Regions from separate parts of the Caballeronia sp. SL2Y3 genome, predicted to be linked through region 1. Evidence: predicted binding sites of a transcription regulator. Region 1 holds the regulator's gene; the other holds the start of a gene.
What was found. The regulator FliA, encoded in region 1, starts transcription of late flagellar genes. The targets are predictions, from matches to a motif close to CTAAAGTTTNNNNNNNNNNNGCCGNTA.

Region 2: a site for FliA is predicted at 3,989-4,015, ahead of LDZ26_RS00490 (flagellin domain-containing protein). Genes of this name have one in related genera too.

The regions. Positions count from the first base shown of each region.
Region 1 covers NZ_CP084260.1:2,699,603-2,707,036, forward strand. The annotation lists partial or broken gene LDZ26_RS12800 (transposase) at 1-100, opposite strand, end outside; gene LDZ26_RS12805 (diguanylate cyclase) at 475-1,557, shown strand; gene LDZ26_RS12810 (RNA polymerase sigma factor FliA) at 1,562-2,293, opposite strand; gene LDZ26_RS12815 (MinD/ParA family protein) at 2,314-3,231, opposite strand; gene flhF (flagellar biosynthesis protein FlhF) at 3,224-5,017, opposite strand; gene LDZ26_RS12825 (thiamine pyrophosphate-binding protein) at 5,315-7,009, shown strand; gene LDZ26_RS12830 (NYN domain-containing protein) at 7,271-7,434, shown strand, end outside.
Region 2 covers NZ_CP084260.1:100,284-107,717, forward strand. The annotation lists gene LDZ26_RS00475 (sodium:calcium antiporter) at 9-1,019, shown strand; gene LDZ26_RS00480 (flagellar protein FliT) at 1,141-1,440, opposite strand; gene fliD (flagellar filament capping protein FliD) at 1,474-2,916, opposite strand; gene LDZ26_RS00490 (flagellin domain-containing protein) at 3,070-3,894, opposite strand; gene LDZ26_RS00495 (HAD family hydrolase) at 4,136-6,556, opposite strand; gene LDZ26_RS00500 (aldo/keto reductase) at 6,812-7,434, shown strand, end outside.

The DNA of each region.
Region 1 (7,434 bases):
TCCGCTCGGTTAAGCGTTTCGTGCGCCAGTCGCTGGATCAGCTTTGAGTCGAGTCCAGTCCTTTGCCCGATTCGATCGTCGGTTCCAGTCCATGCCTCATACACGAGGATTCGGCTAGGCGTCACGGCGCAGGCTTACGCGCGGGCTCCAAGCAGCCTGGACGCGCCCGATCGCAATTGACTCACTTCAACTGGTTTGCCGAAACAGGCGCCGGCTTTACCGTCCATGCTGCGTCGCCGCTATTCGGCGTACACGAGGGCCGTGCGATGACCTGCTCGATAACCGCATACGGAAAGAGAAAGGCAAGGGGTTGCTGGTTCGATCCCAGCCGGGCGCGCCAAGTCGCACATCTGTCGCTTCGTCGTCATCTCCCACGAAGCTCAAGCCTCGCACCTGCTTTGCCGTTAACCCTACGGCCGACCGCGCCCATTCCAAGCGCGTCGAACGAACAAAAAGCAAAATCCAGGGGTTCACATGCAGCAGGCTCATCACCCGCCACGCTGGCCTCATGCCTTCGCATGGGCGGCGCTTCGGCATCCCGAACGCGAACAAGCCACGCTGCGCGTCGTGCTGGGCGCCGTGGTGCTCCTCGCCTACGCCTGTTTCGCGTGGCTCGTCCCTTCGCGCGAAGCGTCGCTGGTCGCGCAAATCGTCGGGCTCTATGTGTTCTACGGCGCAGTCACGCTGCTGATCGTCAGCCGCATGGCGTCGCCATCGAAGAAGCGGCTCGTGGTCACGACCATTGCCGATCAGGCGCTCGTCGGCGCGGCGCTCGCCGCGGGCGGCGAAATCGCGCTGCCGCTCTTGTGGGTCGTCTTCTGGTTTCTCATCGGCTCGGGCTGCCGCTACGGCAAGCGCACGCTCGCCGTCTCGTGCGCCACCGCGATGACGGTCATCGGCGCGCTCGCGCTCTGGCAGCCGTGGTGGAACGCGAACCTGTCCGCCGCGCTCGGGCTCGCTTTGAGCGTGCTGGCGGCATCGGTGTACCTGACGGTGCTCGTCGATCGCCTCGGCAACGCCAATCGCGATCTCGCGCGTCAGGCATCGACCGATCCGCTCACGGGTCTCGCCAACCGCTACGCGCTGGAACATATCGTCAATCGCACGATGTCCGACGCAACGCAGGACACCGTGCTGCTTCTGATCGACCTCGACGGCTTCAAGGAAGTCAACGATACCTACGGCCACGCGGTCGGCGACCTGCTATTGCAGCAGTTCGCCAACGTGCTCGCCCGCCGCATGTCCAATAGCGACACCGTGGCGCGCCTGGGCGGCGACGAGTTCGTGGTGCTCGCGCATCAGGCGCAGAGCCGCACGGCCGTCCTCGCAATCACCGAAGGCATTCACGCGGCGCTCGCCTCGATCGCGTCGGTGGACGGGCGGCCGGTTTCGGTCTCGGCAAGCATCGGCGCGTGCATGCTGGCCAGCGCGGCCGACGCGCGCTACGCCGACATCCACGCCGTGCTGCGCGCCGCCGACCGCGCGATGTATCGCGCGAAAAGTCTCGGCATCGGCAAAACGGTGTTTGCCGAAGCGCGAGACTTCGAAGCCGGCTAGCGCATTACGCCTCGACGCTCGTCCACGACTGCTCGCGCAGCTTGGCGCGCAAACGGGCGACCGCCTGGCTGTGCAGCTGACACACGCGCGATTCGCTCACTTCCATCACCGCGCCGATTTCGCGCAAGTTCAGGCCGCGTTCGTAGTAGAGGCTCATCAACAGCTTTTCGCGTTCCGGCAGCTTGTCGATGGCTTCGATCAGCGCACCGCGCAGGCTGTCGTCGAGCAGCGCGGACAGCGGGTCCGAACGGTCGACGCAATAGCGGTCGAGGAACGGCTCGTCGTCGGCGGAGCGGTCGAAGTCTTCGTAGTAGATCAGCTGGCTGCCGTGCAGATCCTGCAGCATCGACTGATATTCGTCGAGCGGCATCTTCATGTGCTCGGCAATTTCCACTTCGCTCGCGGCGCGGCCGAGGTTCTGCTCGACCTTGTGCACCGCCGATTCCACTTCGCGCGACGTCTTGCGCATGCTGCGCGGCAGCCAGTCGTTCGCACGCAGCTCGTCGAGCATGGCGCCGCGAATGCGCTGGCTCGCGTAGGTTTCGAACTGCGCGCCCTGATCTTCCTTGTAGCGGCTCGCCGCATCCAGAAGACCGATCATGCCGGCCTGAATCAGGTCGTCGAGATCGACGCTCGCCGGCATCTTGGCGACGAGTTGCAGTCCGAGCCGACGAACGAGCGGCGCATATTTAGTCAGGACGTCCGACTGAGAGAGTTTGCCTTGGGCGTTGTACATCTGAGTCACCTTAATCTTGATCACATCGACGCCGTACTGGTCAATGCATGACTGGAAAACATCGACGCCATGCGCCCCGTCTCCCGTCCGCCCTTGTCAGCCTCGCCAACCGAAAACCGCGCGTCATTCCGGACCTGCGTCTCGCTCCCGGTCGGGGCGGGACGCATCGGCCAATGCAGAAGCTCCGCCGCGATCTGCCGGTAGTCGCGCGCCGCGGCTGTCGCCGGGAACGCTTCCACCACGCAGCGCGAGAGCTCCTTCGCCCGAGTGACGCGCGCATCCTCGGACACATACCCTGCCTGCACGAGCGACACGGCCAGATACCGGCTCCCGACGCCCGACAGATTGTCGAACGCGACCGCCGCGTCGGCCGGGTTCTGCACGTGATTGACGAGCACGCGGAACTGGCCGATCGCATGGGCGTAGTGCAGACGCTTGATGCACGCGTACGCCTCGGTGATCGCGGACGCGGCCACCCGCGTCACGATGAGAAAGTCATGCGCCTGCGCCGCGAGCGACGAGAGCGCGCCGTATCGATCGAGTTGCGCGTCGATCAGCACGATGTCCGCCTGACCTTCGAGCAGCGCGCGGCACTGCGCGGCGTCGTGGCTGATGCGTTCGTCGCGTGGCGCGGCGAGCAGCGAGAAGCCGAACGGCGTGCGCGTCACCGCGTCCTGAAGCGCCTCGCGGCCCGACATCACCGCGGCGAGCGCCCCGGCGCCGGACGTGCCGGCGAGGCGCGCAGCGGATGCCGCGTTCGCCCGCTCGTCGATCACGAGCACGTCCTTGCCATGCACGGACAGCGCCGCGCCCAGATTCACGACCGCCGACGTGCAGCCGATGCCCGCCGGCCCGCCCGCCACCGCCACCACGCGCGAACCGCCTCGCGTGAGCAGCCTTCTCAGACCTTCAGCCTGATCGAGCACGAACTTATCCAAAGCGGACCTCATGCAGTTCGGTGGTGGCGCGCGCGGACAATGCGGAGAGCAGTGCCGGCACCTCGTCGTCCTGCGGCACGAAGGGCGAACCCTCGCGCGGAATGCAGAACGCGCTCTTGATCAGAAACCGCTTGGTCGCGACGTACAGGTTCTCCGGCACCTTCTGGCCGGTCGAGACGTAATGCACCGGCAGCTTGTAGCGGATGACGGTATCGAGCACGCCGCCGAGATTCGTCGCTTCGTCGAGCTTGGTCAGGATGCAGCCCGCGAGCGGCGGCTGATCGGCCGCGCTCTTGTAGGCCTGCACCACTTCGTTGAGCGTGTCGCCGTGGCTTGTCGCATTGAGCAGCAACAGGCGCTGCACCGGATGACCCGCGCCGCAGAGCATCGAAATCTGGTCGGACACCATGCGATCGCGCTGGCTCATGCCGATGGTGTCGATCAGCACGATGTGCTTGTTGCGCAGCTCCGACAGCGCGAGTTGCAGGTCGGCGGCGTCTTTCACCGCGTGGACCGAGACGCCGAGAATCTTGCCGAAGATGCGCAGTTGCTCGTGCGCGCCGATCCGGTAGCTGTCGGTCGTGAGCAGCGCGACCTTGCTTGCGCCGAAGCGCATCACGCAGCGCGCGGCGAGCTTGGCCGTGGTCGTGGTCTTGCCGACGCCCGTCGGGCCCATCAGCGCGAACACGCCGCCGCGTTCCATCAGCGCGTCTTCGCTCGCCATGACCGGCAGGTTCGATTCGAGCACCTGCTGCACCCATTCCATCGCGTGCTCGGCGCTTTCCATCTCGGGCATGTTGTCCACGACCATGCGCACGAGTTGCGCGGAGAAACCGGCCGCGAACAGGCGCTTGGTGAGGCCGGCGTTGCCCGGGCTGCGGCGCTGGCGCTCGCCCCACAGGAGACCGGAGAAGTGCTCTTCCATCATCTCGCGCATCGACGAGAGTTCGTGCATCACCGTTTCGTTGACGACTTGCTCCATGCGTGCGCGGATCGCATCGGTCACGACAGCGGCTGCGTTCGCGGGCAGGCCTTCGAGCGCATTGTCGGGCGAGGCTTCCGCTTGCGGCGCGCCCGCGTTGATCTTGTGGGCGGCGCGGCGCGCGGCGACTTGCGCGGCTTCGCGAGCCCAGTCCGGCGTGTCGATCTTCGGCTGCGCGGACTCGCGCATCGCGTAGTTGCTCGGCTGGGGCTTGTCGGCGCGCTTCTCGGCACGCTGGTCGGCGCGCTGGTCGGCGAGCTTGTCGGCGGCTTTCGCTGCGGATGCCTTCGGCGGCACCGGCACGCCGAGACCTCGCGCAATGGCAGCGGATGCCGACAGCGGACGATTCGACGGCATAGCGGCCTGCTCGGCGATGCGTCGCGCGTGCTCGATCAGCCACGGATTCGATTCGGCCATCGTGCGCGGTGCGTCGTCGGCTTGGGCGTCGCGCGGGGCGTCGCGGTGGTCGAGGTCATCCGTATGGGCTTCAGGATTCGCGCCGAAGACCGACGAGAACACGTCGCCGCTCGCGTAAGGATTCGCGGCTGCGGGCTGCTTCGCGGCCACGGCGGCTGCGGCTTGCGCGAGCGCGGAGCGCGGCGTGGCGCTCGGGAATGCGGCCGGCGCCTGTTCGTGCGCGGCCGGCGAAATGGATGCGATGTCGCGATCCGCCACGCCCACGATCTCGACGGAACCGTCGTCGAGCGTGCGGTTCGACAACACGACGGCATCGGGGCCGAGCGCTTCACGAACCTGGCGCAGAGCGTCGCGGCTGTTGGCGCCAATGAATTTACGAATGTTCAAACTTGCCCCCGATGAGGTATGAGACTGCGATCTTTGCGAGGCGGGCGCTGCCGGATGGTTCGGGGCGTCCGCTTTTCAGTGAAGCCATTATTGCGAAGATGCCCTTCGGCCTATCGCGGGATAAAGGGTGGGAAACAGGGGTATTTCGACTGATGGACGACGCCCGGACGTTCCGGCGCCAGCCGACCGGGAAAAGATTCCGCTCGCCAGCGGACAACGGGCCTCGCGGCGGCGTAAGCTTTAGGGCTCAATGCGCAACAACGGCTTCGGCCGCAATACAACAGGAGACTTGACCGCATGACCTCCGACGCTTCCCCCGCTCTTTCCCGTCAGACCACCGGCGCGCGCCTCGTCGTGGATGCGCTCGTGCATCACGGCGTCGAGCGCGTCTTTTGCGTGCCGGGCGAGAGCTTTCTCGCCGTCCTCGATTCACTGCATGACGAGACCGCGCAGATCCAGACCATCGTGTGCCGCCACGAGGCGGGCGCGGCGAACATGGCCGAAGCCGTCGGCAAGCTGACCGGACGGCCGGGCGTCGCCATCGTGACGCGCGGGCCGGGCGCGACGCACGCGTCCATCGGCGTGCACACCGCGTATCAGGACTCGACGCCGATGATCCTGCTCATCGGCCAATGCGCGCGCGACCATATGGATCGCGAGGCGTTTCAGGAGATCGACTACCGCCGCATGTTCGGGCAGATGGCGAAGTGGGTCGCGCAGATCGACGATCCGCGCCGCGTGCCGGAATATATGAGTCACGCGTTTCATGTGGCGACGGCGGGCCGGCCCGGGCCGGTCGTGCTCGCGCTGCCCGAGGACATGCTGACCGAAGCGTGCGAAGCCGTGCCGCCCGCGCCGCATTACCAGCGCGTCGCGGCGTCGCCCGCGCCCGCGCAGATGGAGCGGCTGCGCGATCTGCTGGCGAATGCGAAGAAGCCGTTCGTGATCGCGGGCGGCAGCGGCTGGACCGAAGCGGCGACGCAGGATTTCGCCCGCTTCATCGAGCGATGGCAACTGCCGGCGGGCTGCGCGTTCCGCTTCCAGGACACGCTGAACAACGAGCACCCGAACTATGCGGGCGATGTGGGCCTCGGCATCAATCCGGCGCTGGCTGCCCGCGTGCGCGATGCCGACGTGCTCTTCGTGCTCGGCCCGCGCATGGGCGAATCGACGACGGGCGGCTACACGCTGCTCGACATCCCGAAGACGAAGCAGACGCTGATCCACGTTCATCAGGGCGCGGAGGAACTGGGGCGCGTGTATAGCGCGGATCTGCCGATCGTTTCGGGGATGCCGGAGATCGCGTCGCTCCTGGCTTCATTGGAACCGCCTGCCGAGGTTCCGTGGGCCGGAAGCGCCGAAGCCGCGCACGCCGCGTATCTCGACTGGCGCAAGCCTCGCCCGATGCTTGGCGACGTCCAGCTTGGCGAGATCATGCGCACGCTCTCGGAGCGCCTGCCCGCCGACGCGATTCTCACGAACGGCGCGGGCAATTACGCGACGTGGCTGCATCGGCACTACGCGTACCGGCACTTCCGCTCGCAGGTCGCTCCGACGAGCGGGGCGATGGGCTACGGCGTGCCGGCCGCGATCGCGGCGAAGTCGCTTTACCCGGAGCGCACGGTGATCGCCTTTGCGGGCGACGGCTGCTTCATGATGGCGAGCCATGAGATCGCGACGGCCATGCAATATGGACTGGCGGTGATTTTCGTGGTGGTGAACAACGCGCAGTACGGCACGATCCGCATGCATCAGGAGCGGCACTATCCGCATCGCGTGCATGGCACTGGGCTCACGAACCCGGATTTCGTCGCGTATGCGCGGGCGTTTGGGGCGCACGGCGAGCGTGTCGAGGCGACGGATCAGTTCATGCCGGCATTCGAGCGCGCGGTGGGTTCCGGGCTGCCTGCGGTCATCGAGATTCGTATTCCGCAGGATCAGAGCACGCCCGGGGCGACGTTGGAGCAGGTGCGGGAGCAGGGGAGGCGGTAACGAGGCAAAAGCCGGCATGGAGCTTTTCGGGCGCTGCGCGTTCAACCGTGGATCGCGCCGCGCGCCCGAAAAGCCATGTGGCATGCCCGAATCGGTCCAATGCCCGTTCAAGAGCACTGCTTTCGGGCAACCTTAATTCAGCATTTTGCACTGTCGGAGTGATCTGCCCGCTTCGGATAATCGCGCTCGCACTCTCATACAGAGAGTCGATTCCAAATCGACAAGAGGAGCGATTGCACGATGTCACATGCAGCCAGGCAATTGACCAAGATCGGCGTCTTCTACGACGGGAATTACTTCGATCGCGTCAGCAAGTACTATCGCCATCACCACGAGAAGCGCGCCTGGATCTCGATGCCGGGACTTCATGACTATATCCGTTATCGCGTCGCGGTCGGCGAGAACGTCGATATGCGCCATTGCCA
Region 2 (7,434 bases), 240 kb from region 1:
GGTGCCGCATGACGATGCTTTTCCTCGAACTCGCGTTGATGCTCGCGATCATTCTGATTGCCTCCGAGCTTTTCACCAACGCGCTCGAACATCTCGGCGAACGCCTCGGCATTTCGGAAGGCGTGACCGGATCGCTTTTCGCGGCAGTCGGCACGGCGTTGCCGGAAACGACAGTGCCGATCATCGCGCTCTTGGGCGGCACGGCGAGCCGCGCGGTCAACGAAGAGATCGGCGTCGGCGCGATTCTCGGCGCGCCGCTCATGCTCGCGACGCTTTCGACGTTCCTGATGACGCTCGCCATCGTGAAATCGCGCGGCTTGCGCGGCGTGATCGAGCCGGAGCGCAGCGGCTTCACGCGCGACCTCAACTTCTTTCTGATCGCGTTCCTGATCGCGGCCGGCGCGATGTTCGTGCCGCATCACGCATGGCAAGTGCGTGCGCTGTTCGCGGCGGGGCTCGTCGGTCTGTACGTGATCTATGTGATCTCGACGTTCAGGGCATCGGCCAATCTCGTCGAAAGCGGACACGGCACCGAAGCGCCCGAAACGCTCTTCATCTCGCGCGTCGGATTGAAGACGAACCTCGGCTCGATCATGCTGCAATTCCTGATCGGCATCGTGTTGCTGGTGGGCGGCGCGAAGGGCTTCATTCACGGCGTCGAAGGCGTCTCGCAGGTGCTCGGCGTCTCGGCGCTGCTGCTGTCGCTCATCATCATCCCGATTGCGACCGAACTGCCCGAGAAGGTGAACAGCATTCTGTGGGCGCGGCGCGGCAAGGACACGCTCGCGTTCGGCAACATTACCGGCGCCATGGTGTTTCAGGGCACGTTGCTGCCGTCCATCGGCATCATGCTGACGCCGTGGGAGCCGCGCGTCGAAGTGCTGACGGGCGTGCTCATCACGCTCGCGGCGGCGGCGTGGCTGCGTTTTCATGCAAGAGGGAAGGGCGTCGCGTTGTGGGCGCTGCTCGGCAACGGCGTGCTGTACGCGGCGTATCTGACGTTGACGCTCGGCCGGTGATACCTCGTCGCGCGCCAATAAAAATGCCCGCACGAGGCGGGCATCGAGAGCGAAGCTGCGTCATCACATCGACGCTTGGTTGTTGTTGTTAGTCTATATAACGGCGCGGGACAGCGAAACTTTAGAGCCGCGCCGTTTGTTGATAACGGCTTGCCGCGTCGATGCGCGCGGTCGCCTCGCGAAAGTTCTTGCCGAGCGACATGCGCGCGGCTTGCGCCGTCTGCATCAGCGCGGCATCGAGCGTCTGAATGTCGCTCGCCGCCTGCAACGTCGCCGGATCGAGGTCGTTCTGCAAGCGCATGATGATCGGCGAACGCAGTTCGGACAGGCGCGCGGCTTCGATCCAGTCGCCTGCGGCTGCGGCTGCGGCCATGGCGCGCGTGAGCGATACCGCGTTGGTCAGCATGTCTTGTTGGCTCACATCTTTCTCCGTGCGAATCGGCTGACGCCTGCGTTACTTGTTGGTCGCGAGCGCGCCGGCGCTGTTCGTGCCGCCGAAAAGCTGCGTCAGGTACGTCGTGTTGCTTTGCATCGTCGCCATCAGCGTGTTCAACGCCGTGAACTGCGCGTTGTATTGCGACGTGAGGCTGTCCGCGTAGGTCTGCAGCTTCGCCGTCTGATCGGTCAGGCTCTTCAGGTCCGCATTGATCGCGGTCGTGCGCGTATCGATGATGCCGCCCGACTGCAGGAACGACGTGATCTTCGAATTGAGCTGCGTGCCGATGCCGTTCGTCTGGTTGAAGAGCTGACCCACGCGCGTCGCGCTGTTCGAGAGCGCCGTGGAGAGCGTCGAATCGTCGATGGACAGCGTGCCGTCGTCCTGAAGATCGATGCCGATCGACGCGAGGTTCGTCGATGTCGACGTCGAACCGGAGCCGGAATTCACGCCGCTCGTGATGATGTTGGACAGCGTGCTCTGAATGCTCTGAAGCATGGCGTCGCCGAGCAGCGCGCCGCCCTGCGAGCCGGCTTTTTTCGTGGAGTCGAACGACGACAGCGCCGCAGCCTGGCTCACGAACGAGTTGTACGCGTCGACGAATGCCTTGATCGTGCTCTTTTCCGTGGTCGTGTCGGACGAGACGGTCAACGTCTGCGTCGATCCGGCCGCAGCCGATGCCAGATTCAGCGTCACGCCGCCGATCGCGGTCGTGAGCGTGTTGGTCGAGCTGGTGACGGCCGTGCCGTCGACCGTGAGCGACGCGTCCTGCGCCGCCGACGTCTGCGTGTAGTTGCTGCTGCCCGCGCTGTACGAAAGCGACGAGTCGACGCCTGCGCCGGCCGTGACCGAAATGGTGTTGGCGGCGCCCGTCGTCTTCGACGCGAGCACGAGATGCTGACCGTCGTTGCCCGTGACGATGGTCGCGCTGATGCCGGGGTTGTCGCTCGCCGAATTGATCGACGAGGCGATGCTCGCAAGCGTGTCGGTGCCGTCGAGCGTCACGTTCATCGAACTCGATCCGAGCGAGAGCGACAGCGTGCCTGTGCCGAAGGTGTCGGTGGCGGCGTGCGCAGTCGACGAAATCTTTTGCGCGCTTGCGATGTTATTCACCGTCACCGCATACGAACCGGCCACCGCGCTCGTGCCTGCCGTCGCCGTGAGTCCGCTGCCGCTCGCCGTCGCCGTGTACGCGGCGAGTCCGGTGCCGTCGGAAAGACTCTTCAGCGAGGTTTGCAGCGACGACAGCGCGGACTTGATCTGCGAGACGGCGGACAAGAGCGTGTTGTCGCTCGCCGTCTTGTTGGCGATGTGCGTGGCCTGAGCGGTGGTTTTCGCGGTGACGAGCGAGGAGACCAGCGAGGAAACATCGAGCGTGGAACTCGTCGCGCCGCTGATGATGGACTGCGCGGCAGCGGCCAGTGTGGCGCTGACGTCGGTACTCGAGGTGGTGGTGGTCATCGGATGCTCCGGACGGACTGCCGTTTCTGTTTGCGAGCTTTCGTGAGCACAGCGCGGGTGATGACTGTCGCTGCGCTAACGAAAGCTGGGAGGCGGGCCTCCCAGTGAACTGCTGAACCCCGCCCATGTTGCGGCGGGGTAGGTCACATGCGCTTAGCCGAGGAGCTTCAGCACTTGCTGCGGCATCGAGTTCGCTTGCGCGAGAACCGAGATACCCGCTTGTTGCAGCACTTGAGCCTTCGACAGGTTCGCCGTTTCTTGCGCGAAGTCCGCGTCGGTGATGGCCGACTGTGCAGCGTTCAGGTTGGTCGACTGCGATTGCAGGCTGGTAACGGCCGACGTGAAGCGGTTCTGTTCAGCGCCGAGCGTCGATTGCAGCGTGTTGACGGTGTCGAGCGCCGTGTCGACCAGGCCGATCACGGACTGCGCGCCGCTTGCCGTGGAGATGTCGACCGATGCCGAGCCGAACAGGCCGGTCTGGCTCATCGCGGTGCTGCCGAAGTCGACGCTCAGCGTCTGGTTCGCCACTGCGCCGATCTGGAAGGCCACCGTCGAGACCGAGCCGGACAGCATGGCTTGGCCGTTGAACGTCGTCTGGCTCGACACGCGGTCCAGTTCGCCGAGACGCTGGGTCACTTCCGTCTGGAGGTAGCCGCGCTGCGTGTCGGAGAGCGAACCGTCGGCTGCCTGAACGGCCAGCTGGCGAATACGCTGCAGGTTGTCCGTCGTGGAGCTGAGGCCGCCCGACGCCGTTTGAATCATCGAGATCGCGTTGTTCGCGTTCGACACGCCCTGGTTCAGCGCGTTGACATACGACGTCATGTTCGTCGAGATCGCGAGACCAGCTGCATCGTCAGCTGCGCTGTTGATGCGCTTGCCCGACGAGAGGCGGTTAATAGCCGACGACAGCGCGCTTTGCGAACCTTGCAGGTTCTTTTGCGTCGTTTGCGACAGGGTGTTGGTGTTGATGTTCAACATTTCAAATTACCTCGTTGGTAAAGGCGCTACTAGTCTGAGTCTGAATGCGGCGTCGCGATGTTTAATGTGTTTCGCTGACTGCCTTACCTAAGGATTTCGGCCCACGGGAAAGAAACTTTAGGCCGAAGATCGAATGCGATTCGAATTTTCACGGAGTCTGCCGGCGCCTTGGCCGGCAGGGCTTAAAAGCAATTACGGCCGGGCCGGCTACACCTTTACAGGCAGCCGGCCCGCTACATCTTCATGAAGCCAGTGCGACCTCGGCCTTCTGAACCCAGGAAAGCGGGCGAAACGTCAGGCGCATCAATTGCCGAGTCTTTCCGGCCATTGCAGGCACATAGATGAGTCCGTTCGGCGACATCTCGAACATGCCGGGTTCGCGCTCGGTCATGCCGTCGTAAATGATCTCGCTCCCAGGCGAGAGCGCGCGCTGACGATCGAACTCAATACGCGTATCCAGCGTATCGGCGGGGAAGGTTGTCGCCGACGCGATCTGCATCCAGCTCATCTCCTTGCCCAGCATGAGCGCGACGTCGAAGTCGGAAATGGGCACGACGAGCGAATAGAAGCCGTCGTAAGTCGCGCGCGCGGTCAGCGTCTCGGTCGCGGTTTCGTTGCCGCGCACGAAAAGCGCGGGAATTCGCGTCTCGCGGTACGTCGTATCGTCGACGGTGAAGTCCAGACGGTGACGGCGCACGGCCATTAGAAAAATCGCCTGGTCGATGCCTGCGTGGCGCATTTCGTACGGATAACCCGGACGAAATCCCTTGCCGATGCTGCGCATATAGAACGGTCCGCGCTGACGAAGCCCTTCGATGCCCGCGTCGTTATCCGCGACGTTGAATGCGTGAATGGACGCCCCGTTGATCTCGAACACCGTCTCGTTGCCGCCGGCCACTTCGTCGCGGTCCGGGAGATACAGTAGGCGAGCGAGGCAGATGGCCGCATCGAGGCGTAGTCGTTCAGGCGTCAGGCGGGGAAAGCTGGTGGCCGGCATCGCGGCCATATCCCGGACAAAGCGCACGCAAGCATCCTGGATTTCGCCGCTTTGCGCGATTTGCTTCTCGCTTTTCGCGGATTGGTTGAGAAGCGGCGTGCCGTCGTCCTTGAAGTCATACACGCTGCCGGTTTTGAGCGAGCACATCTGCTCGAAATGGCCAATATGCGCGATCAACATCTCCATCACGTTTTCATCGGCCCAGCGGCTGTCGACGACGCCCGCGCGATCCGCACGCCAGCCGGGTGTATCCAGAGAAACGAGATAGCGCCCGACGATCTCCACGTCGTAATACTTCTTGAACAGCTTGGCGAGCGAGCGCTGGATGGAACCGTAGTAACCCAGGTCCACGATCACGAGCGTGTCGCCGCGCTCCAGTCCGACGGTGCGCTGCAGATGGCGAAAGAGCCGCTGACGAAGCGCCGCGCTGCGTTCGATGATGAGCTTCACCATGCGCGGTTCCAGCACGAGACGCCGGAACGTCTGCAGCGGATTGGCGGACGCGTTTGCCTCGGCGAGCAGTTTGCCGGTTTCCTTGGGCGGCAGTTGCAGTTGGTCGGCGCCGAACTTCATCATCTGCGGGTTGATGACCTCTGTGCTCAGATAACGCTCGATGGCCTCGCGGCTGTCGAAGGTCGAACCGGCGGCGACGAACCGCCCGACGTACGCTTCGTTGCCGATGGGGCCGCCGTGCAGCGCTTCGCATGCCCGATGAATCAGATGCCCGTCGCGCAGCAGAAACGCGAGCTTGTGCGGTCGGCCACGCGCTTTCAGATCCTCATGCGTGTCCAGCACGAAGCGCGCGAATGCGTGCATGATCGGGCCGACCGACCAGTAGCCGATGCGCTCGTTCGTGCTCAAGTCGCGGCCCTGTTGCAGGGAGCGCAGCGCGTGATGCAAGCTCGGCGCGGGCTTCGTCGCGCGGATCGACGGAAACAGCACCCGCGCTGCCATCAGTCGCTGTCGGTCCGCTTTGTGCATCTCATCGTCGCGCTGCTGGAAGTGCAGTACGCCGATGCCCATCTGCTGTGGAACGGCCCAGTCCGCGTACGGGTTGTCGCCGGTATGGAGAATGTCCGACGGCGCGACGCCCAGCCGTTCCGTCACGACATTCCAGAGTCCCGTGGATTTCGAGACACCGAATTCGGACGAACAGAACACGACGTCGATGAGCGATTCGAGCTCCGGTGCGGTTGAAAAGAGAATGCGGCGCAATTGCGCCTCTGAGTAATAGGTATCGCTGACGATCGCCGTGCGCAGGCCGCGAGTTTTCGCCTCCCGCAGGAGCCCGAGCACCGGCTCGAAGATGAAGCCGATCTCGATCTCTTTCTCGACCTCGCGCTCGGCGAGCGCACTCACGGTTGCCTCGTCGGCGTGAGGCGCGGCTTCGGCATAGATCTGTTCGAGCGTCGCCTCGCTCTTGCGGGTTGCAAAGTAGTTGTTCTTACGCGCTTCGGATTCGGCCATCGTGCGCACGCGGGCGCTCACGCCTTGTTCGACGAAGAGCGGGTCTTCGGCCAGCGCGTAGTAAACGTCGACCGGTTCCTGTACGGCGCGCCAGAAGAGCGTGTCGAAACAGTCGAAGGTCGCGACCGTATGCGACGGCGCGCGCGCCGACCACGTTTCGGCCAGCTGATCCGGAAGGACGTTCTTGTCTGCTTGCATGTGATGGACTCCGCAGCCCGCGACGGCGGGCCTGCTTTGATGGTTTTGGTGCGTCGGGCGTCTGCAGCGGGTCGTTCCTGTCCGCTCGGCATCAGCCTCTGTGATGTGTCGACGATGTTAGATGCTTGCGCCAGAACGAAAGCGCGGAACAAGCCCAGCTTTGGGCTCCATTTCGGCGCATGAGCGATGCGCGCGGCAGCGTCGCGCAATGTTGCGTATCCTTGCCGAACGTCCTCTACTCCCGCGGAGTACCCCATGCAAACTCGCAGCATCGGCACATCGGATCTGAAAGTCGCGCCGCTCGTCTTCGGCGGCAACGTGTTCGGCTGGACGGCGGACGAACGCACGTCGTTCTCCATCCTCGACGCGTTCGTCGATCACGGCCTCGATTTCATCGACACGGCGGACGTCTATTCCGCGTGGGTCGAAGGACACCACGGCGGCGAATCGGAAACGATCATCGGCAAGTGGTTCAAAGAGAGCGGCAAGCGCCACAAGGTCGTGCTCGCGACGAAAGTCGGCATGCTCGGCACGCGCGCCGGGCTTTCGGCGGCGAACATCGCGGCGGCCGTGGACGATTCGCTGCGGCGTCTGAAGACCGATTACATCGACGTCTACTTCTCGCATCTCGACGACGACAAGACGCCGCTCGACGAAACGCTCGGCGCCTATCAGAAGCTCATTCAGGCGGGCAAGGTGCGGGTGATCGGCGCGTCGAACTACACCGGCGCGCGGCTGGAAGAAGCGCTGAAAGTGGCGAAGGAGTCGTCGCTGCCGGCCTATCAAATCCTGCAGCCGGAGTACAACCTCTACGACCGCGAAGGCTACGAGACGGACCTCGAACCCGTCGCCGAGGCGCACAAGATCGCGGTCGTCAC